DNA from 3 places in the Kitasatospora sp. NPDC059817 genome. Region 3 is predicted to be linked to each of the others. Evidence: riboswitches for the same ligand, from Rfam matches in the RefSeq annotation. Region 3 holds a riboswitch; each other region holds the start of a gene.

Evidence for each region. A riboswitch is a leader RNA that binds a small molecule or an ion and turns the genes downstream of it on or off. The one in region 3 is predicted to bind cyclic di-AMP.
Region 1: another riboswitch for cyclic di-AMP. It lies ahead of ACFV61_RS17520 (M23 family metallopeptidase); the one in region 3 lies ahead of ACFV61_RS19775 (transglycosylase family protein).
Region 2: another riboswitch for cyclic di-AMP. It lies ahead of ACFV61_RS04520 (NlpC/P60 family protein); the one in region 3 lies ahead of ACFV61_RS19775 (transglycosylase family protein).

Annotation. Positions count from the first base shown of each region.
Region 1 is NZ_JBHWIR010000071.1:20,955-30,648, reverse strand. Features, by position in the region: gene ACFV61_RS17545 (sensor histidine kinase) at 1-1,166, opposite strand, end outside; gene ACFV61_RS17540 (SpoIIE family protein phosphatase) at 1,400-3,661, opposite strand; gene ACFV61_RS17535 (PP2C family protein-serine/threonine phosphatase) at 3,744-4,874, opposite strand; gene ACFV61_RS17530 (TetR/AcrR family transcriptional regulator) at 5,224-5,793, opposite strand; gene ACFV61_RS17525 (alpha/beta fold hydrolase) at 5,881-6,708, opposite strand; cyclic di-AMP (ydaO/yuaA leader) riboswitch at 7,050-7,208, shown strand; gene ACFV61_RS17520 (M23 family metallopeptidase) at 7,221-8,054, shown strand; gene ACFV61_RS17515 (hypothetical protein) at 8,115-9,068, opposite strand; gene ACFV61_RS17510 (GNAT family N-acetyltransferase) at 9,111-9,683, shown strand.
Region 2 is NZ_JBHWIR010000012.1:32,614-42,307, reverse strand. Features, by position in the region: gene ACFV61_RS04540 (rhomboid family intramembrane serine protease) at 1-275, opposite strand, end outside; gene ACFV61_RS04535 (hypothetical protein) at 477-740, shown strand; gene ACFV61_RS04530 (NYN domain-containing protein) at 1,029-2,372, shown strand; gene ACFV61_RS04525 (NlpC/P60 family protein) at 2,573-3,607, shown strand; cyclic di-AMP (ydaO/yuaA leader) riboswitch at 3,946-4,095, shown strand; gene ACFV61_RS04520 (NlpC/P60 family protein) at 4,106-5,251, shown strand; gene ACFV61_RS04515 (NlpC/P60 family protein) at 5,479-6,525, shown strand; gene ACFV61_RS04510 (hypothetical protein) at 6,714-7,745, shown strand; gene ACFV61_RS04505 (glycosyltransferase 87 family protein) at 7,759-9,174, opposite strand; gene ACFV61_RS04500 (glycosyltransferase family 4 protein) at 9,419-9,694, shown strand, end outside.
Region 3 is NZ_JBHWIR010000087.1:9,485-19,178, forward strand. Features, by position in the region: gene ACFV61_RS19755 (sugar ABC transporter permease) at 1-772, shown strand, start outside; gene ACFV61_RS19760 (glycoside hydrolase family 13 protein) at 810-2,528, shown strand; gene ACFV61_RS19765 (LacI family DNA-binding transcriptional regulator) at 2,554-3,573, shown strand; gene ACFV61_RS19770 (hypothetical protein) at 3,645-3,845, opposite strand; gene ACFV61_RS19775 (transglycosylase family protein) at 4,068-5,459, opposite strand; cyclic di-AMP (ydaO/yuaA leader) riboswitch at 5,446-5,606, opposite strand; gene ACFV61_RS19780 (hypothetical protein) at 6,037-7,014, opposite strand; gene ACFV61_RS19785 (DUF397 domain-containing protein) at 7,574-7,837, shown strand; gene ACFV61_RS19790 (ATP-binding protein) at 8,217-8,738, opposite strand; gene ACFV61_RS19795 (helix-turn-helix transcriptional regulator) at 9,157-9,694, shown strand, end outside.

The DNA of each region.
Region 1 (9,694 bases), on a different contig from region 3:
CTGGCGGTGCCGGCCTGGAACATCGCCATGAACGCCTGCGCGTCCCGGGCCGAGCGGTACGGCGGGGCGGGCGGCGGCGCGGGAGAGGCGTGCTGGGCGGGGCGGGCGGCGCGGTCGCGTCGGTGGCTCCGGCGGGGCAGCGGCGGCGGGGTGTCGGCGGCCGCGGGGGGTCGGCCGGCCGGCGGGGTCTCCACCAGGGGGTGTCCGGCGGGGTGTCCGGTCGGCCGGAAATCGGTGCTGAACGCCCGGTCGTCCGGTCCGAGGCCGGGGACGGTGGGCGGCAGCGGTTCGGTGAGCAGGGCGTTCGGCAGCATCACGACGACGCGGACGCCGCCGTACGGCGAGGGCGCCGAGCTGAGGGTGACCCGGAAGCCGTACTGCTCGGCCAGCCGGCCGACCGCGGCGAGGCCCAGCTGCGGCACCTCGCCGAGCCGGGAGACCTCCAGGCTGGTGCCGCCGGCGAGGGCGGCGGCGGCCTTGGCGACGGCCTGTTCCGGCATGCCGACGCCACCGTCGTCGATCTCGATGACGGCTCCGTTGTGCACCGGCATCAGGGTGACGAACACCTGGGTGCTGGGCGGGGAGTAGCGGGTGGCGTTGTCCAGCAGCTCGGCGACGGCGTGGATCAGCGCCTCGGCGGCGGCGCCGACCACGGCGGTCTCGATCCGGCTGCGGACCACCACCCGCTGGAACGGCAGGATGCGGGACTGGGCGCCGCGCACGACGTCCTCCAGCGAGACCGGCTCGGGCCAGTGCCGGCCGGCCCGCGCGCCGCACAGCACGGCCAGGGTCTGGGCCAGCCGGGCCTGTTGGGCGGCGGCGTGGTCGGCCTTGAGCAGGCCCTCCAGCAGCGCCGGGTCGTCGTGGGTGCGTTCCATCTCGTCGAGCAGGGCCTGCTGGTCGTGGGCCATGACGAGGATGCGGCGGGCGACGCTGAGGAAGGCCCGCTGGGTGGAGGCGGTGAGTTCCTGCTCCTGCTGGACGGCGGCCAGGTCGGCGCCGCGGCGGGAGAGTTCGGCGCCCAGCTGCTCCTGGAGCCGGGCGAGGTCGCGTCGCAGCCGGTCGGCGCGGCGGCGCTGGGTGACGGACACGGCGCGGTACCGGGCGGTGGCCACGAGGGCGAGGGCGGCGAGTACGCCGGTTGCCGTTGTGCACCACTGAGTCATCGTCACGCCGCGAATTCTAGGGTGATGATCCTACGAAGGTGTGAACGGATCTCGCCAAGTGACCGGATCTCGTCAATATCCAGTCAATACGGCGTCAAACCGGCGCCGTTCGACCGCGATCCGGACGGCCCGAGGACGTTCGTCCCCGGTGGGGCGCCTGCGGCGCGTCGGCCGGGCCGGGCGGCAGATGGCCGAGTCACGTCCCGGGATGTGTGGGGAACGTGTGCACGGTGTTACGGAAGGGGCGACGTCCGGTGCAGGAGCAACAGCGCCACGTCGTCCGGCCGGGACCGCCGCTCGGTCACGTTCAGCGTGAGCAGGTCGGCCAGCCGCTCCAGCGCGGGCGCCGCGCCGACCCGGGTCGGGCCGGTCTGCCGGGCCCACAGCTCCAGCCCGCCGAGCATCCGCTGCACCGACTCGTCGTAGTCCTCCTCGCGGTCCTCGACCAGCCCGTCGGTGTACACCAGCAGCGTCTCGCCGACCGCCAGCCGGCCGTCCGTCAGCGGGTACGGCTGCCCCGGGTCCACGCCCAGCGGCGGCCCGCCCGGCAGATCGAGCTCGACGGCCCTGCCGTCCGCGATCCGCACCGGCGCGGGATGCCCGGCCCGGGCCGCGGTCAGCGCGCCGTCGGCCGGGTCCAGGGCCAGGAAGAGGCAGGTCGCGAACAGGTCGGTGTCCAGCTCGGTCAGCAGCCGGCTGGTCCGGGCCAGCGTGGCGGCCGGATCGTGCCCGTCCGTCGCGTACGCCCGCAGGCCGCTGCGCAGCTGGCCCATCACCGCCGTCGCCTCCGCGTTGTGGCCCTGGACGTCGCCGATCACCAGCCCGATCCGGCCGTCCGGCAGCCTCAGCAGGTCGTACCAGTCGCCGCCGATCTGCATGCCCTCGGTGCTCGGCAGATAGCGGGCGGCACTGGCGATCCCGGGCAGCCGGGGCAGGGTGCGCGGCAGCATCGCGCGCTGCAGCTCGGTGGCGCGGTGGTGGTGGGTGTCGTACAGCCGGGCCCGCTCCAGGGACTGCGCCAGGATCCCGGCGAACGCCGAGTACAGGGTGCGGTCCTCCCGGCCGAACGCCCGCTCGGCGGAGAAGGTGATCAGGCAGGAGCCCACCTGCCGCCCGGAGGCGACCAGCGGCAGCACCGCCCAGGAGGCCGGGGTGAGCGGGCCGTGCCGGCCCCGGTCCGGGCCGGGCTCGCTGAACAGCGGGGCCGAGCGGGTCAGCGCGTGCTGCATCACGTTCTCGGAGAGGTCCGCCAGCCGGGTCAGCTCGGTGCGCCTGGGCCCGCCGTACACGGTGTGCGAGACGGGCAGCAGCCGGCCCTCGTCCACCAGGTCCAGGACGATGCTGGCGGCGCCGAACGCCGGGCGGGCGACGTCCGTGACGGCGGTGGTGACGTCCCGGACGGTCACCGCCCGCGACAGCGACCGGGTGAGCGCGAGCAGCAGCGCCGTCCGGGCCCCGGCCGGGGTGGACTGTTCCTCGGGCTGCTGCCCTGGGTGTTCCCGGCCCTGGTCCCGGCCGCGGCCCTGGCCCCGGTCGGAGAGCAGCCCGGCGACCCGGACCGGCCGGCCGTGGACGTCCAGCATCACCTCGCCGGTCTCCTCGATCCGCGCCACCCTGCCGCCCCCGCGCAGCACCCGGTACCCGATCCGGTACCACCCGCCGGTGGTGAGCGATTCGGCGAGCGCCGCCTGCACGTCCGGCAGGTCCTCCGGGTGGACGATCCGGTCCAGCTCCGGGGCGGAGCCGTCGGCGGTGGCGGGCTGGCCGGTGACCCGGAACGCCGCGGCGTCCCAGTAGCTCTCGCCGGTGACCAGATCGCGTTCGAAGGCGCCGTGCCCGGCCGCCCGGACGGCGAGCGACAGCATCGGGTGGGCCAGCCCGGCGGGGAGGCTGCCGGCCCCGTCCGGCGGCGCCCCGGCCGGGTCCTGGGGTATCCGGGCGTCCGCGTGGTCGAGCAGGTGGGACAGCCGGTGGGCGCAGGCCTCGCCGATGGTCTCCAGGACGTCCAGGTCGCGGCGGGGGACGGTGCCCCGGTGGGCCAGCGCGAGGGCGAGGACGCCGACCGGCCGCTCGTCGACGACCATCGGCAGGGCGATCACGGCGACCATGCCGGTGCCCATGCCGGCGTTCTTGTTCGGGTAGTCGACGCTGGTGTGCTCGGGACTGAGCAGGTAGGGGCGGCGTAACCGCAGGGCCATCGCGGCGGGGAGGTCACCGGCCGGATCGACGATGCTGTAGCGCTCGTGGGCCCAGTCCGGCAGCCCGTGCGAGGCGGTCAGCCGGAGCATTCCCGCGGAATCCAGCAGGTAGAGCGCGGAACCCTCGCCGGTGATCCAGCCCGGCCCCTCGGCGAGGACGGTGCCGAGCAGTTCGGCGGCGCTGGTGCAGCCGAGAAGTAAGCGCACGCAGCGCATGGGGCTGCGGGCGGTGGGACTGCTGCGCGGCGTCCGGCTCTCGTCCTCGGAGGGGGGAACCCACGGCGAGGTCAGGTCCATCGGATACCCGGCCTTTCCGCTCTCGGGGGGTGGGTGCCCTCTGGGTGCCCGAACGGGCACTTAATTCTTCATACCTTATTTCTCAAGCGGGTGCTGAAGCGGGTGAATGGTGACCCAGACGGCGCACCAGCACCAGCGTCCGGTCGTCCGCCGCGTCCCGCGCCACCGTCCGGACCAGCCGCTCCGCCGCACCCCGGGTGAGCTGCTGCTGCGTCCGCCACGGCCGCACCACCGGCTCGGCCGCCGCCAGCAGCCGACCCACCCCCTCGTCCAGGTCCCGACCCGGCACCTCCACCAGGCCGTCACTGAACAGCAGCAGCGAATCGCCCCGCCGCAGCCGCCCCGACACCGCCGGGTACAGCGCGCCCGACACCAGCCCCAGCGCCGGACCGCCGTGCCCCGACCGCGCCCAGCCGCCGCCGTCCGCCCGGCGGAACTGCGCGGGCGCCGGATGGCCGGCGTTGAACAGCCGGTAGTCGCCCGTCGCCGGACGCAGCGCGAGGTGCACCGCCGTCGCGAAGTCGTCCTCCCAGCCCATCCGCACCAGATGGTCGTTGGCCGCCGGCAGGAACGCCTCCGGCGGCACCCGCCCCAGCAGCATCGCGAACGCGCCCGACAGGTGCGTCGAGCGGGCCGCCGCCCGGCTGCCCTTGCCCGACACGTCCACCAGCAGCAGTTCCAGCAGATCCTCCTCGGGGCGGTGCGCGCACAGCAGGAAGTCACCCGAGAACGAGGTGTCGCCGGCCGGCGCCAGCGCACTGTCGAAGTGCCAGTCGAGCAGCCGCTCCGGAAGCCGGGCCAGCGTCCGGGTGTGCTCGGCCAGCTCCAGCAGCATCGAATCGCCCTGCGTCCCGCGCAGACCCAGCCGGTGCCGGAACCGGTTCGCGGCCAGCACCGTCACCGCGGTCGCGGCCAGTACCAGCGTCACCCCGATCCGCACCCCGAGCGGATCCCGCACCACCGCCCCCAGCACCCCGCCGGCCAGCGCCGCGCACACCAGCACCAGCAGCTGCCCGCGCCGCAACAGCAGCCCGCCGACCACCAGCGGCAGCACCAGCGCCGACGGCGGCCAGCTGTACGGCAGCACGATCGGCAGGACGCTCAGCACCGCCGTCACCCCGAGCAGCACCCCCAGCGCGTACCGCGCCGCCCGGGCGTTCCCGTCCAGCAGCCGCAGGTACCACCGCCGCGCCCTCGCTATCGGTGCGGGCACGTGGACCTCCGCCAAGGGGTCGGCGGTCCCCTGTCATGACCACCAGTCAGCCCGGCCACACTAACCCGTCCACCCCCACCACCCCCAGGCCCGCTGCCTGCCCGCCGCACGGAAAGTCGGCGGGTCCGACTTCTCGTGCACGCCGCGCCTGCTGCGCATGCCTCGTACGCCGCGCCTGCCGCGCGCACGCCCTGCCGCCGGCTGTTTCCGGGCGCGCCCCCGCGTCCGCCTGTTGCACGGGAAGTCGGCGGGTCCGACTTCTCGCGCATGCCTCACCCGGGGCGCTGGCCGTTCCGCCGTCGTGGGAGGCCGGGCGGGTCGTGCCGCGGCCGGTGCGGTGGCCGGTGTCTCAGGGGGTGGGCCAGGTGCGGAGGCCGGTGGTGAGGAGGGTGATGAGGCGGCTCTGGGTGGTGGCCAGGTCTTCGGCGAGCTGGAAGCCGCCGCCGATGGAGAGGGAGGCGAAGCCGTGGGCGACGGAGCGGACGGTGCGGGCGGCGTGGATCGCCTCCGCGCCGTCGAGGCCGTACTCCCGCAGGACGGCGATGATCACCCCGACGAGCCGGCCGGCCGCGCGGGTGAGGTCGTCGTCCGGCTGCGGGGCCTGGGGGAGGGCGTTGTAGCGGTGCGGGTGCTCGGTGGCGTACGCGTGGTAGGCGCGCAGCACGGTGGCGACGGCGTCGTCCCCGCTGCGGCCGACGGCGGCCTCGGCGAGCCGGTCGGCGAGTTCCTCGGTGACCCGGACGGCGATGAGCCGCCGCAGTTCGGTGAGGCCGCCGCTGACGTGCTTGTACAGCGACGGGGTGGCGACCCCGGCCCGGGCGGCGACGGCGGCCAGGGTGAGGGCGTCGGCGCCCTGCTCGTCGATGAGGGCGAGGGCGTGGTCGACGACCTGCTCGGGGGTGAGTCCTACTCGGGGCATGGTGTGGGCTCTCCGTCGGTGGAAGGCGTACGTGGCGGGGCGGCGCGTGGGGGCGGGGCTGACGTGGGCGGACGGGGTGGGCGGGGCTCAGGCGAGTTCGGCGAGGAAGGGCAGCAGGGCGCCGGCGGTGGCCTGCGGGTTGTCGGCCATCGGGTAGTGCCCGGATCCGTCGATCATGACCTTCCGCGCGTTGAGCGCGGCGGCCTGCCGGTCGGCGACGGCTTCCGGCTTGGGGAAGTCGGGGTCCTTGCTGCCCATGATGACGAGCGAGGGGCAGCGGACGGCCGCGGTCCAGCCGACGGGCGCGGAGTCCCCGCCGACGTATCCGCGGGTGGCGGTCTTGCGGCCGGGGGTGCGCATGGCGGCGACGAGTCCGGCCACGTACGTGTCGAAGTCGGCGGGCTTGGCGCCCGGGTAGGCCAGCTTGCGGTGGTAGAGGCCCCAGAAGGCGGGCGAGTGGACGGTCAGGGCGCCCATGACGCGGAGGGCGCCGCGCATGAGGGCGCCGGGCGGGGTGTTCTCGACGAAGGCGTCGATCAGGGCGATGCCGGCGACCCGCTCCGGGGCGTCGCCGGCGGCCTTGACGACTGTCGCGCCGGTGTAGGAGTTGCCGACCAGGACGGCGCGGCCGATGCCGAGGTGGTCGAGCAGGGCGAGGACGTCGGTGGCGATGGCGGCGGGGGAGTAGTCGTCCCAGATGATCGAGGATTCGCCGAAGCCGCGCAGGTCCATGGTGATGACCCGGCGGCCGGCGGCGGCCAGCAGCGGGTGGAGGTGCCGGTAGGCGGCGCGGGTGTCGAGCATTCCGGGGAGCAGCACGACGGGGGTGCCGTCGCCCTGCCGGGTGTCGTCGTAGGCGAGGCGGCCGCCGGTGACGTCGAGGTACTGGGTGGTGGGGGCGCTGGTGGCGTTCATGGTGGGCCTCCGGGGGCTGCCGGTGCGGGCTTCGGTGTGCTGCCGATAGCCATAAAGCTAAGGCTAATAGCCTTAGCCGTCAAGCCTTCGCACCCTGTGGGGCGGGGGAGGTCGGTGGTGAGTGCCTGAATGAAGGGCCGTCCGTTGACGTCCGATCACGTGAGGTGGCGTCAATGGTGTTCAAGCGTGCCCAAGGGGCCCAAGGGGGACAAAACGCCCTTCGCGTCCCAGAGTGCCCCGTCTGTCTCCGGTCGTCCCGGGCGAACGGCTTGGAATCAGGGCCTCCTAGGATTAACGTTTGATAACGCAGCGCGGTCCTCAACGCCGTACCCAGACGGCACCGTGCGCCGTCGCCTAATCCCGCCGACCGGCCTCCGGGCAGGTCAGGGAGCCGGGGAACCACGTTCCTTGGGGTGAATCGGCGGGGCTCCGGCCCAGCCGTAGGAGACCTTCCTGCTCCGAACCCGTCAGCTAACCCGGTAGGCGCGAAGGAAGGAAAGGAGCGCGCCTCCGTGGCGTCGACGCACACCCCGGCACACCCGGCCGGCCTCGCAGCAGGTACCCGGCTCCTCGACCACCCCGGCCCGGACGGCCCCGAGTACGCGGGCCCGGAGGCCGAGACCAACCGGCACCGGATGCCGCGTCAGGTCCGTGGGACCTCCCCGCTGCTCGGCGTCACCGCCGTCGCCGCCACCCTGGGCGCCACCGGCTTCGCCTCCGCCACCCCGGCCGCCGCCCCCGCCATCGAGACCCCGGACGAGACCCCGGTCGCCCTCTCCGCCGACCCCGGCCTCGCGCTCGCCGCCCGCATCCAGCTGCAGGCCGACAGCCAGCGCACCGCCGCCGAGGAGGACGCCCGCGTCCAGGCCGCGAAGGAGGCGGAGGCCAAGGCCGCCGCCAAGGAGGCCGAGGCCAAGCGGGCCGCCGAGGAGGCCGAGCGGGCCAAGGCCGCCGCCCTCACCCTGCCGGTGCGCGACTACCACCTCACCGCCCACTACGGCCAGAGCGCCCGCTACTGGGCTCACCTGCACACCGGCCTGGACTTCGCCGCCGACACCGGCACCCCCGTCTACGCGGTCGGTCAGGGCACCATCACCTCGGCCGGCTGGTCCGGCTCGTACGGCTACCGGATCGTCGAGACCCTGCCCGACGGCACCGAGATCTGGTACTGCCACCTCTCCTCGATCATCAAGGGCTCCGGCAAGGTCGGCTCCGGCCAGCAGATCGGCAAGGTCGGCGCCACCGGCAACGTCACCGGCGCGCACCTGCACGTGGAGGTCCGCCCCGGTGGCGGCGCCCCCGTCGACCCGGAGACCTGGTTCCAGCAGCGCGGCCTCAACCCCTGACGCACCCGCGAAGCCCCGGCCGCCGGAACCAGAAGGCACCGCGGCTGGGGCTTCGCCGCGTCACTCCTGCGCCGGGTCCGTCGGGTCTGCCTGGTCCGCCGGGACTGCCGATCCCGCCAGCTCCTCCAGGCGGGCGTCGAACTCCTCCTGCGCCAGCTCCGCCAGGTACGCGTCGATCTCCTCCTGCCCCGGCTCCGGCGCGAGGTCCGGGAACTCCTCCACCAGCAGTCGCGGCAGCCCGGGCACCGTCCACTCCCCGTACAGGTCGAGCGCGGCCTCCACCGCCGCCTCCTCGAACGCCCCGAAGTCCCCGGCCAGTTCGTCCGGCATCGGCCGCCCCAGCGCGGTCAGCTCGGTCAGGTTGCGGTAGCTGCGCCGCATCAGGCCCTGCTCCAGCAGCCGGCGCGCGCCGTCGGTGGCCATGCCGACCGAGATCACCCGGGTCGGGCTCCAGCCCTGCTCGTCCACCTCGTCCAGCCAGCCGGTCTGCGCCAGTGCGGCGAACCTGGCCAGCCGCTCCTCCTGCGCCAGCTCCCGGAAGCCGGTCAGCCACTCCCGCACCGCCTCCGGATCCGTGACGTCCGCCCCGTACGCGTGCAGCAGCAGCGCGTACAGCCGGGGCCAGGTCACCAGGTCGGCGCGGCGCAGCAGCCCGGCCGCGACCTCGCCCTGCCACTCGGCCTCGGCGTGCAGCCGCTCCTGGCGCTTGGCGTTGAGCCGCTTGGCGGCCCGCTGGTGGTCGGTCAGCAGCCGGACGGCGGCGCCGTACGCGAACGGGTCCGCCTCCGGTTCGGGTTGGACGTACAGGTAGAGCCGCTCGTACAGCAGGTGCTCCACCGCGTTCGAGGTCAGTTCGGGCCAGCCGTCGTGCATCCTGCCCTCGCCCAGCTCCAGCAGGGCCAGCACCGCGCGCAGCGGCGCTTCGGCCACCGGGGTGCGGTCCTCTTCCGCCGCCCAGGCGAGCAGGTCGGCGGCCCTGGTGCGCGGGGCGAGCCGCAGGTCTTCGTCGTTCATAGCTCGAACGGTAACCGCTGGCCGGGAGTAGGGTCGGCTGCCATGGTCCCCGTACGACTCACCGGCCCCCGGCTGGCCATCCGCGAGTATCACCACACCCCCGGCGACGTGGACGCGCTGCACGGGCTGTTCGGCGACCCGGAGGTCACCCGCTACCTCCCCTTCGAGCCGCGCGACCGCGAAACCTGCGCCGACCAGATCGAGCTCTACCTGGAGGAGGCGATGGCGCCGGAGCGGGACACCTACCGGCTGGCCGTCACCCGGCGCGACGACGCCGAGGACCCGGTGGACGCCACGCCGATCGCCCACGCCTCCCTCACCCTCGGCAAGCACCGCTCCGCCCACCTCGGCTACGTGCTGGGCCGCGACGTCTGGGGCCGCGGCTACGCGGGCGAGATCGCCGGCCTGCTCTGCGAGCTCTCCTTCGAGGCCCTCGGCGTGCACCGGCTGGCGGCCCGGGTCGACGTGGACAACGCCGCCTCCGCCAAGGTGCTCCTCCGGCTCGGGTTCCAGCTGGAGGGGCGGGTCCGGCACGACCTGTACAAGGGCGGCGCCTGGTCCGACTCGTACCTGTACTCGCTGCTCGCCGACGAGTGGACCGGCGCGGCCGGCTGACCTTTCGGCGC
Region 2 (9,694 bases), on a different contig from region 3:
CAGCCCGGGGCCGGGTCGGGGGCCTGGGCCAGCTGCTCGGCGGTCAGCGGGCGGCCGGCCAGCACCTCGGCGGGGATGACGCCCCAGCGCTGCTCGTACCGCTGCTCCGCGCAGAGCCGGGACTGGCCGGTGCCGTACAGCGGATTGAGCCCGGCGGCCGGGCCCAGCAGGAACACCAGGGTGTTGACCGCGATCAGGGCGTAGGTGACCGCCGGGGCGGGCACGGACGGGCGTTCGCCCCGCGCGTCGGTGTGCCCGGGGGCCGTCAGTGCCATGCGGCCAAGCATCCCTCCGTGTCGGGCGTGTGACACGGCCTTGTACGGCAGGTGGACTAGCCCGCTCGTTCTCCTGACTGGTGGCCGGGATGGTTGCCTCAGGCAATAGGCTTGGGGCGGGCAATCCCGCCTCCCGCCGCCGACGCCGGGGCCCCGGGGGGAGCGCCTAGCCCACCCAGGGACCACCCGAGAGGACCCCCGATGACCGTCCCCGCCCTGACCGCCGAGACGCGCTGGCGCTGCACCCTGTGCGGAAACCTCACCCGCTTCGACGTGACCCGCACCGCGCGGGTCACCGAGTTCCTGCACTTCGACCTGGCCGGCGAGTCCAAGGTCGAGGAGACCGAGGTGCTGAGCGAGACGATCGAGTCGGTGCGCTGCCGCTGGTGCAACGCCGTGGACCAGGTCGAGCTGGTGGCCCGTCCGGGTGCCGAGAGCGCGGAGGCCTCCGCCGAGCAGGGTTGACGCCCGACGGCGCGGGGGGCGGGTGCGCGGCGCGCCTGCCCGCCGCGCTGGGACAATACAGACAGGACGCACGGAGCGTGACGACAGGGCGGCGGCCGCGGGCCGTGACCCCGTAGGACCAGGATCGGAGCCGAGGACGTGGTGGACGCAGCGAGGGAGCCCGCCGAAGCGCAGGGGCTTCAGCCTGCTGCCGCCGCGCAGGCGCAGGCCGCCGACGCGGCCCCGTCCGGGCCCGCGGCCGTCGGCGAGGCGGCGGGTTCCGATGCGTCGGCAGGCTCCGGCGAGGCGGTGGGTTCCGGCGAGGCGGTGGCGGAGCGTGCTGCCGAGAAGCTGGACCGGCCGCTGCCCGAGGGCGTGCGCCGGCGCGTGGTCGGCCTGGCCTCGGACGCGCTCGGCGGGCTGCCGCCCGGCGAGCTCCCGCAGAGCCTGCGCCAGTACGTCAAGTTCACCCCGGCCCGGCGGGCCAAGTACGCGGCCACGGCGCTGGCCGCGGCGCTGGAGTCGGAGCCGGCGTTCCGGGTGCGGATAGCGGAGCGGCTGAGGCTGGGCCAGCCGGACCTGGTGAAGGCGTTGGAGTCGGGCAGCGTCCCGGGCGCCGCCGATCCGATGGACGTCGCGGCCGCCGCCTACCTGGTGCGGTCGGCCGGCTGGAGCCGGCTGGTGGCCGAGGCCGGGGAGGAGGCCGAGCGGGCCGGCGCCGAGGGCGCGGCCGCCGAGGCCACCCGGCTGGTGGAGAAGTTGCAGGCGGAGCTCGCCGAGCTGCGGTCAGCGGCCCGGGCGGACCTGGAGCGGCAGCGTGCGGAGTCCGAGGACGTCCGCCGGGAGGCCGAGTCGCTGCGGAAGAAGGTGCGCTCGCTGGAGAGCGACACCCGCCGGGCGCAGGCCGAGACCAGGCGGCTGACCGCCGAGCTGGAGGCCGCGAGGGCGCAGGCGGCCACCGAGCGCGGCGCCGCGGAGTCCGAGGCGCGGCGGCTGCGGCACCGGGTCGGCGAGCTGGAGACGGCGGCCGAGCAGGGCCGCCGGTCGGCCCGCGAGGGCCGCAGCGTCGAGGACATGCGGCTGCGGCTGCTGCTGGACACGGTGCTGCAGTCGGCGCAGGGGCTCCAGCGGGAGCTGGCGCTGCCGGTCTCCCAGATCCGGCCGGGGGACCTGGTGGAGGCGGTGGTGCCGGGGGCGGCCTCGCCGCACGACGTGGCCCGGCGCGGTCTGGCCGACGACGATCCGGCGCTGCTGGATCAGCTGCTGGCGATCCCGCAGGTGCACCTGGTGGTGGACGGCTACAACGTGACCAAGACGGGCTATCCGACGCTGCCGCTGGAGCAGCAGCGGATCCGGCTGCTGGGCGGGCTGGCGATGCTGGCCCAGCGCACGCAGGCGGAGGTCACCTGTGTGTTCGACGGGCAGGACCTGGACGTTCCGGTGATCATGGCGCCACCGCGGGGGGTGCGGGTGCGGTTCAGCCGGACCGGCGAGACCGCGGACGAGCTGATCCGCCGTCTGGTGCGGGCCGAGCCGCAGGGGCGTCCGGTGGTGGTGGTGTCCACCGACCGGGAGGTCGCGGAGGGCGTGCGGAAGGCGGGCGCGCGCCCCGTGGCCTCCGTTCTGCTGCTGAACCGGCTGGCGCGGCCCTGACGGCTGCCTCGACGGAATGACGCCTGGTCAGCGCCCGGTTTGCGGCGGTGTGCACATCCGGTGAAGCCTGCGGGGGAAGTGGAGTTCACGCCTTCGGGGGAGTGGCAAAACCCGTGGATCTTCCCTAGGGTGTGGCGTCAAACCTATTTTCCGGATTCTCACCTGATCGGGTGAGGCCGATGGAAGAAGGAGCAATTCCCTTGGCCTCCCACCGCCGTCCCAAGCAGCCGAGCCGCGCCCGGGTCTCCGTGCTCACCGCTGCCGCGGCGACCGCGGTCGCCCTCTCCGCGCAGGTCGCCGCGCACGCCGCGCCCCAGCCCAGCAAGAGCGACGTCAAGGCGCAGATCGACCAGCTCCAGCAGGACCAGGAGCAGGCGGCGGAGAAGTACAACGGCGCCAAGGAGCGGGCCGACCAGCTCCGCAAGCAGTCCGACCAGCTGCAGGACAAGGTGGCCCGCAGCCAGGACGAGATGACCCAGCTCCAGACCGGCCTGGCCGGCGTGGCGGGCGAGCAGTACCGCACCGGCGGCATCGACCCGTCCGTCCAGCTGATGCTCTCCTCGGACCCGTCCGGCTACCTGGAGAAGGCGTCCAGCGCCCAGCAGGCCAGCGCCAGCGAGTCCGAGGCGCTCAAGGGCCTGCTGGACCAGCAGCGCCGGCTGGACCAGGAGAAGTCCGAGGCCGCCGCCGTCCTGGCCTCGCTCGACTCCACCACCAAGGACCTGAACCAGGCCAAGACGGACGTCAACCAGAAGCTCAAGGCCGCGCAGGACCTGCTGAACTCGCTCAGCGCCTCCGACCGCGCCGCGCTGCGGGCCCAGCAGCAGCAGGACGACCGCGCCTCGCGCGGCAGCGACCGCGCCGACCTCGGCAGCCTCCCGCAGGCCGGCGGCTACGCGGGCGTGGCCGTCGCCAAGGCGATGAGCAAGCAGGGCTCGCCGTACGTGTGGGGCGCCACCGGCTCGACCACCTTCGACTGCTCGGGCCTGATGGTCTGGGCGTACGGCCAGGCCGGCGTCTCGCTGCCGCGTACCTCGCAGGAGCAGGGCAACGTCGGCACCAAGGTCACGTTGGACCAGGCCCAGCCGGGCGACCTGGTCATCTACGGCCCCGACCGGCACCACGTCGGGATGTACATCGGCAACGGCATGGTGGTGCACGCGCCGCACACCGGCGACGTGGTGAAGGTGATGAAGGTCGACGCGATGCCGATCAACACGATCCGCCGGGTCTGACGGCCCGACACGCCCGAAGGGCCCCGTCCGGGCCTGTGATCCACGCCACCCTCCGACCGGGGGTGGCGTTCGGGTTTTGTCCGTCGCGCGAGTCCCCGGTGAAGACTGATCAGCTTTGCGTGCGGCGGTGATCACTATGTGTCATATTCACAAAAGAACTTTGGTCTTCTTCCGTCTTTTTTCTGACAAGGATTTGAACGGATCACGGTTCAGTTACTAGGGTCGTGCCCCGAACCACCGCACTCCCGATCGCCCAGCCAGGGTGACGGCGGTGGTTTCCGTCGAGTTCGTGACGCAGCGGGGCGGGCCCAGTGCCTGCCCGACGGGGAGCCCAGCAGTCGGGGGTGCTGTCGAACGGAGCCGGGGAACCACGTTCCTCCGGGGTGAATCGGCGCCAGGTCGGCCGGTGGAACGGCCGTGAGGCGTCGTAGGGCACGCTTCCGGCCCGAACCCGTCAGCTCACCCGGTAGACGGCGTAGGAAGAAGGAGTCCGCCTTCGTGGCGTCCCATCGTCGTCCCAAGCCCGCTAGTCGCACCCGGGTCTCGATCATGACCGGCTTCGCCGCCGCGGCCGTCGCGCTGTCCGCGCAGTCCGGCGCCCACGCCGACCCGCAGCCGACCAAGGACCAGGTCAAGGAGCAGGTCGACCAGCTCAACGAGCAGGCCGAGGTCGCGACCGAGAAGCTCAACGCCGCCCAGGAGAAGCAGCAGCAGCTGCAGAAGCAGGTCACCGACCTCCAGGACCAGGTGGCGCGGCAGCAGGGGCAGGTGACCGACCTTCAGGGCGGCCTGGCCGAGATCGCCGGCGAGCAGTACCGCAACGGCGGCATATCGCAGACCGTCCAGCTGATGTTCTCCGCCAGCCCGGACACCTTCCTGAGCCAGGCCGACACGCTGAACCAGGCCGGCGGCACCCAGAAGGGCCAGCTCAAGCAGCTCCAGGACGAGCAGCGCAAGCTCGACCAGGTGCGCTCCGAGGCCCAGGGCAAGCTCGCCGAGATGGAGACCACCACCCAGCAGCTGAAGAGCGCCAAGGACGAGGTCCAGGGCAAGCTCAAGGCCGCGCAGGACCTCTTCAACACCCTGTCCGAGCAGGAGCGCCAGGCGATCCGCGCGGCCGAGGAGAAGGCCGCCGCCGAGGCCAAGGCGAAGGCCGACGCCGCCGCGAAGGCCGCCCAGCAGCAGGCGGCGGCCCAGCAGGCCGCCGACCGCTCCTCCCGCGACAACAGCCGCACCGACCTGAGCGCGTCGCAGGCCCCCGCCGCGCCGGTCACCAAGCCGAGCGCCGGCAGCTCGCGCGGCGCCGCGGCGCTGTCCATCGCCGCCTCCAAGATCGGCAGCCCGTACGTCTACGGCGCCTCCGGCCCCGGTTCCTTCGACTGCTCGGGCCTGATGGTCTGGGCGTTCAACCAGGTCGACGTGGCGCTGCCGCGCACCTCGCAGGAGCAGGCCCACGCCGGTACCCGGATCGGCACCGACCTCTCCCAGGCCCAGCCCGGCGACCTGCTGATCTTCTACGGGGACGCCCACCACGTCGGCATCTACGCCGGCAACGGCCAGGTGCTGCACGCGCCCAAGCCCGGCGCGTCGGTCCGCTACGAGGCGGTCGGCAACATGCCGCTGACCTCCATCGTGCGGGTCTGATCCCCGCGCAGGCCCTCCCAGGCCCGGCCTTCCACCACGGAAGGCCGGGCCTGCGGCTTTTCCGGCGCCTCGGACTGATGTCCGATTACGGGTCAAATATTCGGGTTGGCAGGGGTTTGGACTCGGTTGCCCGGACTCGCTAACGTCTGCCACCGGACTCCGCTTCCAGGGCCGCCCGCGTTGGTGCGGCGGCGGGGCCCCACCGCCGGATCGGAGCCGCTGCCGCCATGCCCGTGCACCGTCGTCCCCAACTGCTCGCCCGTGCGCTGGTGCTGACCGCGGCCGCCACCACCGCCCTGGGCGTGACGGCGGGCGGCAGCGCCCAGGCCGCCCCCGCCGTGCCGGACACGCCCACCCGCAAGGACGTCAAGGCGCAGGTGGAACAGCTCTACGGCGAGGCCGAGCAGGCGTCCGAGAAGTACAACGCCGCCCTGGAGACGCAGCAGCGCCTCCAGGGCGAGACGACCGTCCTCCAGGGCGAGATCGCCGTCGCCCAGGACCAGCTCAACCAGTTGCGCGGCGACCTCGCCACCGTGGCCGGCGCCGAGTACCGCGGCGGCGGCATGGCCCAGACCGTCCAGCTGATGCTCTCCACCGACCCGGAGGGCTACCTGTCCCGGGCCCGCACCCTCGACCAGGCCGCCGAGCGGCAGCAGGAGACCCTGCACGAACTGGCCACCCGCCAGCGCCGGCTCGACCAGCGCCGCACCGAGACCGCCGGCAAGCTCGCCGAACTCGACCAGGCCCGCCGCTCGCTCGCCGACAGCAAGCAGCAGATCCAGCAGCGGCTCACCAAGGCCCAGCGGCTGCTGAACAGCCTGGGCGTCGCCGAGCGGGCCCGGATGGCCGCCCAGGACGCCCAGGAGGCCGAGCAGCGCGCCACCCGGGGCACCGACCGGCTGGACCTCGGCACGGCCCCGCCCGCCTCCGAGCGCGGGGCGGCCGCGCTGGCCGCCGCGGTGCGGATGATCGGCTCGCCCTACCTCTACGGATCCACCGGGCCCCGCGCCTTCGACTGCTCCGGTCTGATGTACTACAGCTGGCGGCAGGCCGGAGTGACCCTGCCGCGCACCTCGCAGGCCCAGGCGTACGTCGGGCAGCGGGTCAGCCTCTCCGAAGCGCGGCCGGGAGACCTGGTGATCTTCTACCGGGACATGCACCACGTCGGGATGTACGCCGGCGGCGGGGTGATCGTGCACGCCCCCTACCCGGGCGCCAGGGTCCGCTACGAGAGCGTCAACGCGATGCCGGTCGCGGGGGTGGTCCGGCTCTGAGCCCGGCACCGTCCGACCCCGACACCCCCCACCCGATAGGCGGCGCCCGCCGGACGCTGTCCCGGCGCGGTGCGCTGCTGCTCGCGGTCGGCGGTCTGGCCCAGCTGTCGCTGCCGCCGGCCGCCCCGGCGGCCCCCTCGGCGGCCGGGCGGGCGTCGGGCCGGTGGGCGGCGGACCGGCGGGCCGAGGTGGCCGCACTGCTGGACGCGCGGGCCCGGGCGCTGCCCTCCTGGTCCGGACCGGCGGCGATCGAGGCCGGCTACCGCAACCTGGTGCTCGGCGCGGACGCCGGGCCGGAGCGGCTCACGGCCGCCGCCGACCTGGCGGTCCGGATCACCGGGTACGACGACTACCCGGTGGTGTACCCGCGCCGGATCGACCTGGTCCGGGCCGGCGGCAGCTGGCGGGTCGACCGGGAGGAGAGCGCGAGCGGGCCCCCGGCACTCTGGGACCTCGGCTCCGCCCGGTCCGCGGCGGGCGCGCACTGCCTGGTGCTGGGCCTGGCCGACGGGCCCGACCCGGCCGGCCTGGTCGCGGTGGGGGACCGGGCCGTGCCCGCCGTGAGCGAGGCCTGGGGCACCGGCTGGGCGGGCCGCCTGCTGCTCGAAGTGCCCGCCACCGCAGAGCAGTTCGCCCGGCTGCTGGAGGTCGACCCGGCGGGCTGGACGGGCATGGCGGCGGTCACCTCGGCCGCCGCCGGCGCGCCCTGGCACACCCCCGCCGACCGGGTGCTGGTCAACCCCGGGACGTTCGGGCGGCTCAGCGACTTCGGCCGGCAGGTGGTCGTCACCCACGAGGCCACCCACGTCGCGACCAGGGCCGACACCCGGGCCTGGACACCGCTCTGGCTCTCCGAGGGCGTCGCCGACTGGACCGCCTACCGGGGCTCCGGCCGGCGCCCGCAGCAGATCGCCCCCGAGCTGGCCCGGGACGTCGCCGCCGGCCGGCTGCCCGCCGCGCTGCCCGCCGACCGGGACTTCACCGCGGGCGCCGACGGCATCGCCCAGGCGTACGAGCAGGCCTGGCTCGCCTGCGAGCTGATCGCCCGGCGCTACGGGCCCGAGCGGCTCGTGGCGTTCTACCGGGCGGTCGGCGCGGCCGACGGGCAGGGGGAGGACCGGGACCGCCGGCTCGACCGGCTGCTCCGGGCCGGACCGGGCGTCGGCCTGGCCGAGTTCACCCGGCTCTGGCTGGCCGAGGTGGCCGCGCTGCGCGATTGAAGGCGCGCGTCGTTCAGCGCCGCTGCCTGGCCGGGGTGCCGGGCCGGTCGATGCCGTCCAGCAGGTCCTGCTCGTAGGCGATGCCGGGGCGCACCGGGTAGGCGCCGGCGGGCACCGCCTCGGGCTTGGCCAGCACCACCGTCGCCGGGAGCTGTGCCGGGCCGCGGGTCGCGCGCCAGAGCCGGATGCAGGAGAGCACGGTGGCGGCCAGCAGCAGCAGGTTGCGCAGGCTGAGCACGGTGACGCCCCAGGGCTCGCTGGCGAGGATCCGGCTGAACATCAGCGGGAACTCGGCCAGCGTCAGCGGGCAGGCGAGCAGGATCAGCAGGGCCACCGGCCGCTGGCTGCTGCCGCGCACGGTCAGGCAGACCGCGGCGACGCCGATCAGCCAGACCAGGTACTGCGGGCTGATCACCCGGCTGGTGACGGTGAAGATGAGCAGCGCGCTGAGCGCCGCGTCGTACATGGTGGCCGCGTTGCGGCGCTTGGCGGTGAAGCGCCAGAGCAGCAGCCAGGCGAAGCCCAGCACGGTGCCGGCCATCATCACCTTGCTGATCACGGGGACCCACGGCCCGAGCATCTCCGGGGAGCCGTAGTTCATGGTGACCTTGCCGTCCCAGGCGTCCGCGAGCCGGGCGAAGTGCAGCGGCAGCGCGCCGAGCGACTCCACCTCGATGCCGCGCTCCTTCTGGAAGGCGAGGAAGCCGAAGGCGCCGTTCATCCCGGCCGCGAGCAGGAAGCCCACCGAGACGGCGGTGGCCGCGGCCAGCGTCCAGGCGCGGCGGGTGCGGCGGCCGGAGGGGGTGCCGATCAGGGCGAGCAGCGGCCAGATCTTGATGATCCCGCCTAGGCCGAGCAGCATCCCGCCGATCGCCGGGCGGCGGATCAGCGCCAGCAGGCCGGCCAGGGCGATCGTGGTGACGATGATGTCCAGCCGGTTGTAGACCATCGGGCCGAGCAGCGGCACGGCCACCACCCACATCCAGGCGCCGGTCAGTGCCCGGCCCCGGCGCAGTCCGGTGCGGACCAGCAGGGCGGTGGCGGCGATGTCGGCGATCCCGCAGATCACCCAGAAGGAGACCAGGTACGACCAGGGCAGCAGGCCCGGCAGCAGGATCACCAGGGCCGCGCCGGGCGGGTACTGCCAGGTCACGTCGTCGAACGGGAAGGTGCCGGTCTGCAGGACGCCGTACCAGGCGTGGTAGATCATCCAGACGTCGGCGGTGATGTCCCCGCCGAGCCCCTTGACCACGCCGGTCATCAGCAGCACCAGCACCGTCCGGGTGGCCAGCCAGGTGGCGCCGAGTGCGGCGAGCGCCCCGAACGGGCGGCCGGGGGCACGGGCCGGCTCCTGCCGGGCGGCCGGCGTCGGGCCGGGGCCGGCGGCGCCGCTGGGTGTACCGGACTCGGTGGCCGGGGCCAACTCCACTGCGCTCCCTCGTTCGTCTCGGACGTCCCACCGGAGGCGCCGCGCGACGGACGCCCGGGCGGTCGGAGGGGCGGGCACGGCACGCTGGGCCGGGCCGCCACCGGCCGCCTAGGTTCTAGGACTGACCCGGGGGTGAAACGGTTGCCGTGCGCGGATCCGTTCCCGGCGGGTCATGGTGTTGACCTATCGTACGGATCACCCAGCGGTACACCGCGCACCCCCCGACAAGCGAGCCGTGGCCTGAATGCACCGAACCTTGATCGTCACCAACGACTTCCCGCCCCGCCCCGGCGGCATCCAGGCCTTCGTGCACAACATGGCTGTACGTCAGCCCGCCGGGAGCATCGTGGTGTACGCCTCGACCTGGCGGGACGGCACCGAGGTGGCCCGCTTCGACGCCGAGCAGCCGTTCCCGGTGATCCGGGACCGGACGAAGGTGATGGTTCCCACACCGCGGGTCACCCGGCGGGCCGCCGAGATCCTGCGGGCGGAGAAGTGCGACTCGGTCTGGTTCGGCGCC
Region 3 (9,694 bases):
CCTGATCGCGCTGTTCCCGGTGGCGTGGATCCTCTTCGTCTCGCTCGGCCCGGACAAGACCGACTACCTCCACCCCGGCGCGATCCTCGACAAGCTCACGCTGTCGAACTACCACCACGTGCTGTTCGACACGGACTTCTTCACCTGGTTCGGCAACGCCCTCCTGGTCTCCGGCGTCACCACCGTGTTCGGCGTCCTGGTCGCCGCCACCACCGGCTACGCCGTCTCCCGGATGCGCTTCCCCGGCCACCGGCCGCTGATGTGGTCGCTGCTGGTCACCCAGATGTTCCCGATCGCGGTGCTGATCGTGCCGATGTACACGATGCTCTCCGACCTCGGCCTGCTGGACAGCTACCTGGGCCTGATCCTGGTCTACTCGACCACCACCGTGCCGTACTGCGCCTGGCTGCTGAAGGGCTACTTCGACACCATCCCGGTGGAGATCGACGAGGCCGGCCGGGTCGACGGGCTCAGCCCGTTCGGCACCTTCTGGCGGCTGGTGCTGCCGCTCGCCCGCCCGGGCCTGGCGGTGGCCGCCTTCTACTCCTTCCTCACCTACTGGGCCGAGGTGCCGTTCGCCTCCACCTTCATGCTCAGCTCCGACAAGTACACGCTGGCCGTGGGCCTGCAGACCTTCGTCAGCGAGCACGACGCCCAGTGGAACCTGATGGCCGCGACCGCCGTGCTGATCGCGATCCCGTCGGCAGCCTTCTTCTACCTGGTGCAGCGCCACCTGGTCACCGGTCTGACCGCCGGTGCCTCCAAGTCGTAACGCTCCTCGCTCCTCTAGTCCCCAAGGGATACCGTCCATGACCCAGAACCTGGCCGACACCTCCCGGCCTGCCGCCGACGCCGCCGCCCACGAGGCGGTCACCCCGGCTCCTGTGACTGGCGGCGCCTCCAGAGGCTGGTGGCGGGACGCGGTCATCTACCAGGTGTACCCGCGCAGCTTCGCCGACTCCAACGGCGACGGCATGGGCGACCTGCCCGGCATCCGCAGCCGCCTGCCGTACCTGCGCGACCTCGGCGTGGACGCGGTCTGGCTCTCGCCGTTCTACGCCTCGCCGCAGGCGGACGCGGGCTACGACGTCGCCGACTACCGCGCCGTGGACCCGATGTTCGGCAGCCTGCTGGACGCCGACGCGCTCATCCGGGACGCCCACCAGCTGGGGCTGCGGATCATCGTCGACCTCGTCCCCAACCACTCCTCGGACCAGCACGAGTGGTTCCAGCGCGCCCTGCGCGAGGGCCCCGAGTCCCCGCTGCGCGAGCGGTACCACTTCCGCCCCGGCAAGGGCGAGAACGGCGAACTGCCGCCCAACGATTGGGAGTCCATCTTCGGCGGCCCGGCCTGGACCCGCAGCGAGAACCCGGACGGCACCCCCGGCGACTGGTACCTGCACCTGTTCGCCCCCGAGCAGCCCGACTTCAACTGGGAGAACCGGGCAGTCGCCGACGAGTTCCGCTCGATCCTGCGGTTCTGGCTCGACATGGGTGTCGACGGCTTCCGCATCGACGTCGCCCACGGCCTGGTGAAGGCCCCCGGCCTGCCCGACCTCGGCGGCGCGGACCAGCTCAAGCTGCTCGGCAACGACGTCATGCCGTTCTTCGACCAGGACGGCGTGCACGAGATCTACCGCAGCTGGCGCAAGATCCTCGACGAGTACCCGGGCCAGCGGATCGGCGTCGCCGAGGCCTGGACCCCGACCGTCCAGCGCACCGCCAACTACGTGCGCCCCGACGAGCTGCACCAGGCCTTCAACTTCCAGTACCTGGGCACCGGTTGGGACGCCGCCGCGCTGCGCGAGGTGATCGACGTCTCGCTCGACTCGATGCGCCCGGTCGACGCCCCCACCACCTGGGTGCTGTCCAACCACGACGTCACCCGGCACGCCACCCGCTTCGCCAACCCGCCCGGCCTCGGCACCCAGATCCGCACCCCCGGCGACCGCGAGCTCGGCCTGCGCCGCGCCCGCGCCGCCACCCTGCTGATGCTCGCGCTGCCCGGCTCCGCGTACATCTACCAGGGCGAGGAACTCGGCCTCCCGGACGTCACCGACCTGCCGGACGAGGTCCGCCAGGACCCGTCGTTCTTCCGCAAGGCCGGGCAGGACGGCTACCGCGACGGCTGCCGCGTCCCGATCCCGTGGTCCGGCACCGAGGCCCCGTACGGCTTCGGCCCGGTCGCCGGCGGGCCGTCCTGGCTGCCGCAGCCGGCCGAGTGGGCCGCGCTGAGCGTCGAGGCGCAGACCGGAGACCCGGCGTCCACCCTGGAGCTGTACCGCAGCGCGCTCGCCGTCCGCCGTTCCCAGGACGACCTCGGCGCCGGGACGGCCGTGGAGTGGCTGGAGGGCCCCGAGGGGACCCTGACGTTCCGCCGCGGCTCCTTCGTCTGCACCGTCAACGCCACGGACGAGCCGGTCCGGATAGCGGCGCCCGGAAAGCTGCTGCTCTCCTCGGTGGAGCTGGTGGTCGACGGCGGCGAGACGGTGCTCGCGCCGGACAGCACCGGCTGGTGGGCGGTCTGACGTGGTTGCAATAGGCTCTGGGACCGTGACTACGGCGCGACTCTCAGACATCGCGGCGCAGGCGGGGGTCAGCGAAGCCACCGTCTCCCGCGTACTCAACGGCAAGGCGAACGTCTCCGCCGCCACCCGGCAGACCGTGCTGGCGGCGCTCGACGTGCTCGGCTACGAGCGGCCGACCCGTCTGCGCCAGCGCAGCGCCGGCCTGATCGGGCTGATCACGCCGGAGCTGAGCAACCCGATCTTCCCCGCACTGGCCCAGGTGATCGAGCAGGTGCTCAGCCGGCACGGGTACACCCCGGTGCTGTGCACCCAGACGCCGGGCGGGTCCACCGAGGACGAACTGGTCGAGATGCTGGTCGACCGGGGTGTGGCGGGCATCGTCTTCGTCTCCGGGCTGCACGCCGACTCCACCGCCGACCACGACCGCTACGCCCGGCTGACCGGGCGCGGGGTGCCGTTCGTGCTGATCAACGGCTACAGCGAGCGGATCGACGCGCCGTTCATCTCGCCGGACGACCGGGCCGCGATGTGGATGGCCGTCCAGCACCTGGCCGAACTCGGGCACGAGCGGATCGGGCTGGCCGTCGGGCAGCGGCGGTACGTGCCGGTGCTGCGCAAGATCGAGGGCTTCACGGCGGCGATGCGCGAGGTGCTGGGACGGAGCCAGGAGGAGGCCGAGGAACTCGTCCACCACACGCTGTTCAGCGTGGAGGGCGGGCACGCGGCGGCCGGCGCACTGCTGGACAAGGGCTGCACGGCGATCGTCTGCGGCAGCGACATGATGGCGCTCGGGGCGATCCGGGCGGTGCGGCAGCGTGGACTGTCGGTGCCGCACGACGTCTCGGTGGTCGGCTTCGACGACTCGCCGCTGATCGCCTTCACCGAGCCGCCGCTGACCACGATCCGCCAGCCGGTCGAGGCGATGGCGACCGCGGCGGTGGACGCGCTGCTGGAGGAGGTCGGCGGGAACGCGGTCCAGCGCGGGGAGTTCATGTTCCAGCCGGAGCTGGTCATGCGCGGCTCCACGGGGGCCTGCGCGCGCTGAGGACGGTCAACGGACGGGCCCCGGAGAGCTGTTGCTCTCCGGGGCCCGTTGCGTGCCGCCCGGGTGCCGGGTCAGCCCTCGTGGTCCGTGGGGCGGCTCTCGGTGAGCCGTTGGCCGTCGGTGGCGTCGCCGGTGCGGGTCTCGGTGCGGCGGCCGCGGGCCAGGTAGTCGCGCAGGACGAGTTCGACGGCGTCCTGCGGGTTCTTGGTGCCGGAGAGCATCATTGCGTCGATCGCGAGGTTGGCGTCGAGTGTGACGGTGACCTGGGCCATGGTGACTCCTCCTCGGGTGCCGGAGCAGCAGCATGCCCGCTGGGGGCGGGCTTTGACCATGGCCCCGGGCGGTCCTGCCCGGCGGCCTGCCGGCGGCCTTCCTACGGCGCCGGGCGACCGCCGGGGCGGGCGGAGGCTGACAGATAACAGATGATGAAATCTGTTATCTGAAATCTGTTATCTGTCAGCCGTCAGTTGTCAGCTGTCACCCGCGGGTCGTGCTCAGACCCGGCCGGCGAAGTCCGGCGCCCAGTTGGCGACGGTCTGCAGGCGCACGCCCGAGCTCGGGTTGGCGGCCTCGACGTACTGGCCGCCGCCGATGTAGATCGCGACGTGGTAGACGCCGGAGTTCTGGCCGTTGTTGGACCAGAACAGCAGGTCGCCCGCCTGCAGGCTGTCCAGCGAGACGCGGGTGCTGGCGGCGGCCTGGTCGGCGGCGACGCGCGGGACGGAGACACCCGCGGCGCGCAGCGCGGCCTGGGTCAGGCCGGAGCAGTCCCAACCGCCGTTGCCGGTACCGCCGTAGACGTACGCCTGGCCGACCTTCGACTGGGCGAAGGAGACCGCGGCGGCCATGCTGCCGGTGGCGGCCGGGGCCTGAGCGGGGGTCTGCGCCTGGGCGGCCGGCTTGGAAGCCGGCTTGGCGGCCGGGGTCGAGGTCGGGGCCGGGGCCTGCGGCTGGGCGGTCGGCTTGGCGTTCACGGCGGCGCCGTTGGAGGTCTGGCCGGACTTCTGCGAGCGGTCGAACCAGGTGAAGTCCGAGCCGGACTGGTCGGTCTGAGCCGACTGCTGGGCCTGGCCGCCGTCCTTGAACGAGAGGCGCTGGCCCGGGTAGATGGTGTCCGGACCCTCGGTCAGGGTGCCGCGGTTGAGCTCGTACAGCCGCTGCCAGCCGCCCTGGAGGTTGTGCTTGTCGGCGATCGAGGACAGCCAGTCGCCGGAGGCGACGGTGTAGTCGTCGCCCTGGGGCTGGGCGCTGTTCTGGGCCTGGTTCTGGCCCTTCTGCGCCGAGGTGCCGTTGGCGGAGTCGGCGGGGGCCTGTGCCTGGTCCTGGGCCGGTGCGGCCGGCTTGGCGGGCTTCGCGGCCGGGGTGGCCGGGGCCTGGCTCTGCGCGGGCTTGGCGGCCGGGGTGGCCGGCTTCGCGGCGGGCTTGGTGGCGGTCGAGCTGGCAGCCGAGCCGGTGGTCGAGCCGGCCGAGGTGTCGACGGCAGCCGCGGCGCCGCCCTTGGTCAGGCCGGCCTGGACCGAGCACACCGGCCAGGCGCCGGGGCCCTGCGAGGCGAGGACCTTCTCGGCGACGGCGATCTGCTGGTCCTTGGTGGCCTGGTTGGCCTGGGGGGCGTACGCGGTGCCGCCGAAGGCGGCCCAGGTGCTGGAGGTGAACTGCAGGCCGCCGTAGAAGCCGTTGCCGGTGTTGATGCTCCAGTTGCCGGTGCTCTCGCACTGGGCGACCTTGTCCCAGGTGGCGACGGAGGCGGCGGAGGCGGTGCCGGAGGTGAGGCAGGGGATGGTGAGGCCGACGCCCGCGACGCCGATGGCGGCGATCACGCGTCGGGTACGACTGGACAGACGGGTGCCGTTGGTGGGCAGCATGAAGACGCAGTCCTCTCCCACGCCTGCGAGGTGAGCTGTCGGATTCGGGCTGGAGTTGCCCGGCCGCGCTGTGGGCGCGGCTTCACCCCTAGCCCTGGATCGTTCCGGGGAACGGTCCGGGGCGACTTACCTGTGGGTCCCCCGCTCCTGCCGTGGTGCGTTTTCGCGCTGCCAGGACATCCGACGGCAGGACTCGGCGTCGCGGATGAACTGGGTTCGTGTGGCCACGAACGGGGAGCACGTTAAGCAGACTTAAGTTCAAACTGCAAACACCTGTGACGCGCATCACGGTTTGGCGAGAACGGTCGTTCCCCTCGCTCGCCATGATCGAAAATGGCCGATTTCCGGCAATGCCGCGAAGGGCGTGCACAACTGTCTGTGCTTCAGGAGGCGGGTGACGGCGGGTCGGGTCCCCCGGGGGCCGCCCGCCGAGAAGGAGGTGCGTCCACACTGTGGCCGTCGGGGGATGGATCGAGCGACGGCGAACAAATGCGGATAGAACGGACATCGCACCCATTCGCCCTTTAACTCCCTTACGGGACAAGCAGGAAGGGCCCGGAACGGCTACGTTCCGGGCCCTTCACGCGTGCGGTGACCGCTACTGGCCGGCCGACTCCTCGGTGGCGGTGCGAGCGGCGTGGGCGGCGTGACCGCCCCGGCCGGAGTGGTCGGCGTGCGCGCCCTCGGCGGTCTCCGCCGCCTCGGCCTCGGCCTGCGCCAGGGCCTCGGGGGAGGGTGCCGGCAGCGCGGCCAGGTAGGTGGCGGCGATCAGCTGGCCGACCGTCGGGTAGGCGCCCAGCGGCGCCGCGGACGGGCAGCCGGTCTCCTCGGCGGCCGTGGCGAGCAGTTCGGAGTCGGCCTCCGGCCCGATCACCAGCGGGGCCAGCGCCGGGCGCTGGGAGCCGGTCTCCTTGAGGTGGTTGACGGCCGCGGCGACCGAGCCCGGCACGTCGAGCGCGGCGGGCACGACCGGGACGGCCAGCCGGGCCGCCAGCAGGACACCGGTGATGCCGGCCGCGGCAGCGGCCTCCTCGCCGCCGACGGTGGTCAGCACGACGCCGTCCGCGGCGGTCGCGATGGCGAACAGCCGGGCCCGGTCGGCGCGTGCCAGGCCGGCCTCGGACAGGCGCACGTGCACGGCCTCGGCGAGCAGCGGGTGCGGGCCGAGCACGTCGGTGACGGGGGCTCCGTACTCCGCGGCGAGGGCGTGAAGTTCGGTCAGGAATCCGTGCGGGCCGGGTACCAGCGGCACCAGGACCGGCGCGGGCAGGCCCGCCTCGGCGGCCATGGCCAGCAGTTCGGCGACGGTGCGGTCGTCACTGTCGACCCCCTGGGCGGCTTCGCCCGGGAGGTAGCCGACGGCGGTCTGGATGCCGCTCTGCTCGCTGCGGACGATCGACAGCAGCTCCTCGACGACCGAGCGGGACTCGGGCCCGGCGGTCGCGGGCACGGCGAGCACCAGGGCCGGGGAGCCGGCCGGGATCTCGGGGCGCTCGGGGCGGCGGTGGCGCCCCCGCGCACGGGAGCCTGGAGTGCGGACGGGCAGTGGCGCGCCCGGGATGGCTGCGGTGCTCATGCCGGAGATCGTAGGACATCGGCCCGTCAGGCCTGCATTCGGCTGCCGTTCGAGTTTCACGTGGTCATGGCGGGTGCGTCGCGTTCCCGCCGTGTCCGTCCGGGTGGTTTGCCCGCAATCCGGACATATCTCACCCAGCCTTCGAGCGATCACCGCTCGTAGCCCTGACGTGTCCGACGGGGCGTCGAGTTGCCTGTGTGGCGCGTGAGATGTCTCACAGCCAGGAGGTCGCCTGACGGAGCGTCACGGCAGCGCGACTCCGGGCGTCTGAAGATCAACATTCAGCGGGGAACCGCTCACGGCCGGTTATCGAGAATCTGGCGATTCACTCGGCTATGTCCGTTTACGTACCGTCAGGAGAAGGGCCCGTGAAGAGTTCGGAACTGCCGGTGAAAGGCCTCGTGCACCTGCAATGTCCCGTGCTGATGCACGTGCACAGCAGCTATCATCGCGTCAAGTGAGGCGTTGTGCCGGGCCGGTACGGGGCCGGTCCGTTCGTTCGGCGGGTGCCGGGAGCGCCGCGCTGGACGACCACTCCGGAGCTCTTCGGGAGATTTCTATGCACGACTCGCAGGACACGCACGGCTCGTACGACACCTACAACGGGATGGCGGCCGCCGACCTCAAGGGGGTTCTCTGGCAGAAGAGCCTGCACAGCAACTCCCAGGGGAACTGCGTCGAGTTCGCGGCCCTGCCGGGGGGCGATGTGGCGATGCGCAACTCGCGCTTCCCGGAAGGGCCGGCGCTCATCTACACCCGGGCCGAGATCGCCGCCCTGCTGCTGGGGGCCAAGGACGGGGAGTTCGACCACCTGGCGGTCTGACCGGCCGCCGTCCTGCCATCGGGGGGCCGTCGTGGGTGCTGACACCGCGACGGCCTTTGTCTTTTCCGGGGCCGGTCCGGGGCCACGCGACGGGCGTTCTCCCGACGGGCGCTCTCGCGGCCGACCGCGCGCAGGCGCGGCGGGTGGTCCCGCACACGGTTGGGGGCCCGGACGTGGACGGGGGGCGGGCCGCCGGGGTGTCCGGCCGTCAGTCCGGCCGGCTCGTCCGGGGGGCCGACCCGGCAATCGTCGTGGGAATCGTCCTGAGGACTGAGCCGGAGCCCGTGGCGCACCCGCGCCAGGCCCGTCGAGCCGCCCCGCGGAGCCCGGGGTGCGGTCCTCCCGGGGCCTCCCTCGGCCGGCCGCGCGCCGCCTGGCGCTAGGCCGAGCGCCGGTGCCGTCCACCGAGTTCGGAACCGGTGGCCGGCTCCGCCTCGAACAGGGCCCAGACCACCTTGCCGCTGCCCAGCGGGTGCCAACCCCAGGAGCGGCTGAAGGACTCCACCAGGTGCAGTCCGCGGCCGGACTCGGCGACGAAGTCCGCCTCCCGGGCGACCGGGCCGATGCAGCTCGGGTCGCTCACCGCGCAGACCACCTGGGGAGAGCGGTGGACCAGGCTTATTCGGATCGGCAGCCGGCCCTCGGGGGTCGGCTGTATGGGAAAGTCGTACTCGCCCTGGGCGCCACCCGCAGGGTCGGGTCGTGCGCCGATCGCATGCCGCAGTGCGTTGGTCACCAGCTCCGAGGCCACCAGCGCGACGTCGTCGAACAGCTCCATCAGGCCCCAGCGCTGAAGAGAGGTTCTGGCGAAGTCGCGCGCGGTTCTGACGGCTTCGAAGCGAGGAGCGAGCGTACAGGTGACCACATGGGGGTCAACCGCCAAAGCCGTACCGGTGCTCATGAAGAGCTCCTCCCATAAGGGGGCGGACACGGCTGGACCCGCCGGGGTCATGCCGGTCACCTCCGACTCGCTCGGCCGCTCGGCCGCCCCCTCGACCAGCGCGCGCGCACACGATCCCCCGGTGGCGCGGGGGAACGCTGCCGGGTCGGTGCACGGAGTCGCGCGTGGGGTCGACGCGGAGCCCGCGGGATTGCCAGGGATGTGCAGGTGCACGTGCACCATGGTGGTGTGCGCTCACTGCAGATGCAAGAGTCGATTCACGTGCAGTCGCACTATTGGCATATGCAAGCGCCGGATGCACGTGCATCCTGGTGTGTGGAGTGTGGAACTGATAGGAACATCCGTCAGTATCGGCACCGTGAGCGCTCAACTGATGGCAGACTGTGCGCTGTTTGCCCTAGGTGGAGGTTTCGACCGCATGACCACAGTTCAGCCGGGCGGCGGCTCGATGGTCCGCCGGATCCTCCTCGGGTCTCAGCTGCGTCGCCTGCGTGAGACGCGCGGCATCACGCGCGAGGACGCCGGCTACGCGATCAGGGCCTCGGAGTCCAAGATCAGCCGCATGGAACTCGGCCGCGTCAGCTTCAAGGAACGCGACGTCGCCGACCTGCTCAGCCTCTACGGCGTGGACGACGGCCTGGAGCGGGAGGCACTGCTCGGGCTGGTCCGCGAGGCCAACAAGTCCGGCTGGTGGCACAGCTTCAACGACGTGCTGCCGGGCTGGTTCCAGACCTACGTCGGCCTGGAGGAGGCCGCCCAGCTGATCCGCACCTACGAGGTGCAGTTCATCCCCGGACTGCTGCAGTCCGAGGAGTACGCACGGGCGGTTTTCGGACAGAGTCGGCCGGTCGTCAGCGAGGAGGAGATCGAACGGCGGGTCAGCCTCCGCCTGCGTCGCCAGAAGCTGCTGACCGAGGGCGCCAGCCCGCGGCTGTGGGCCGTGATCGACGAGGCCG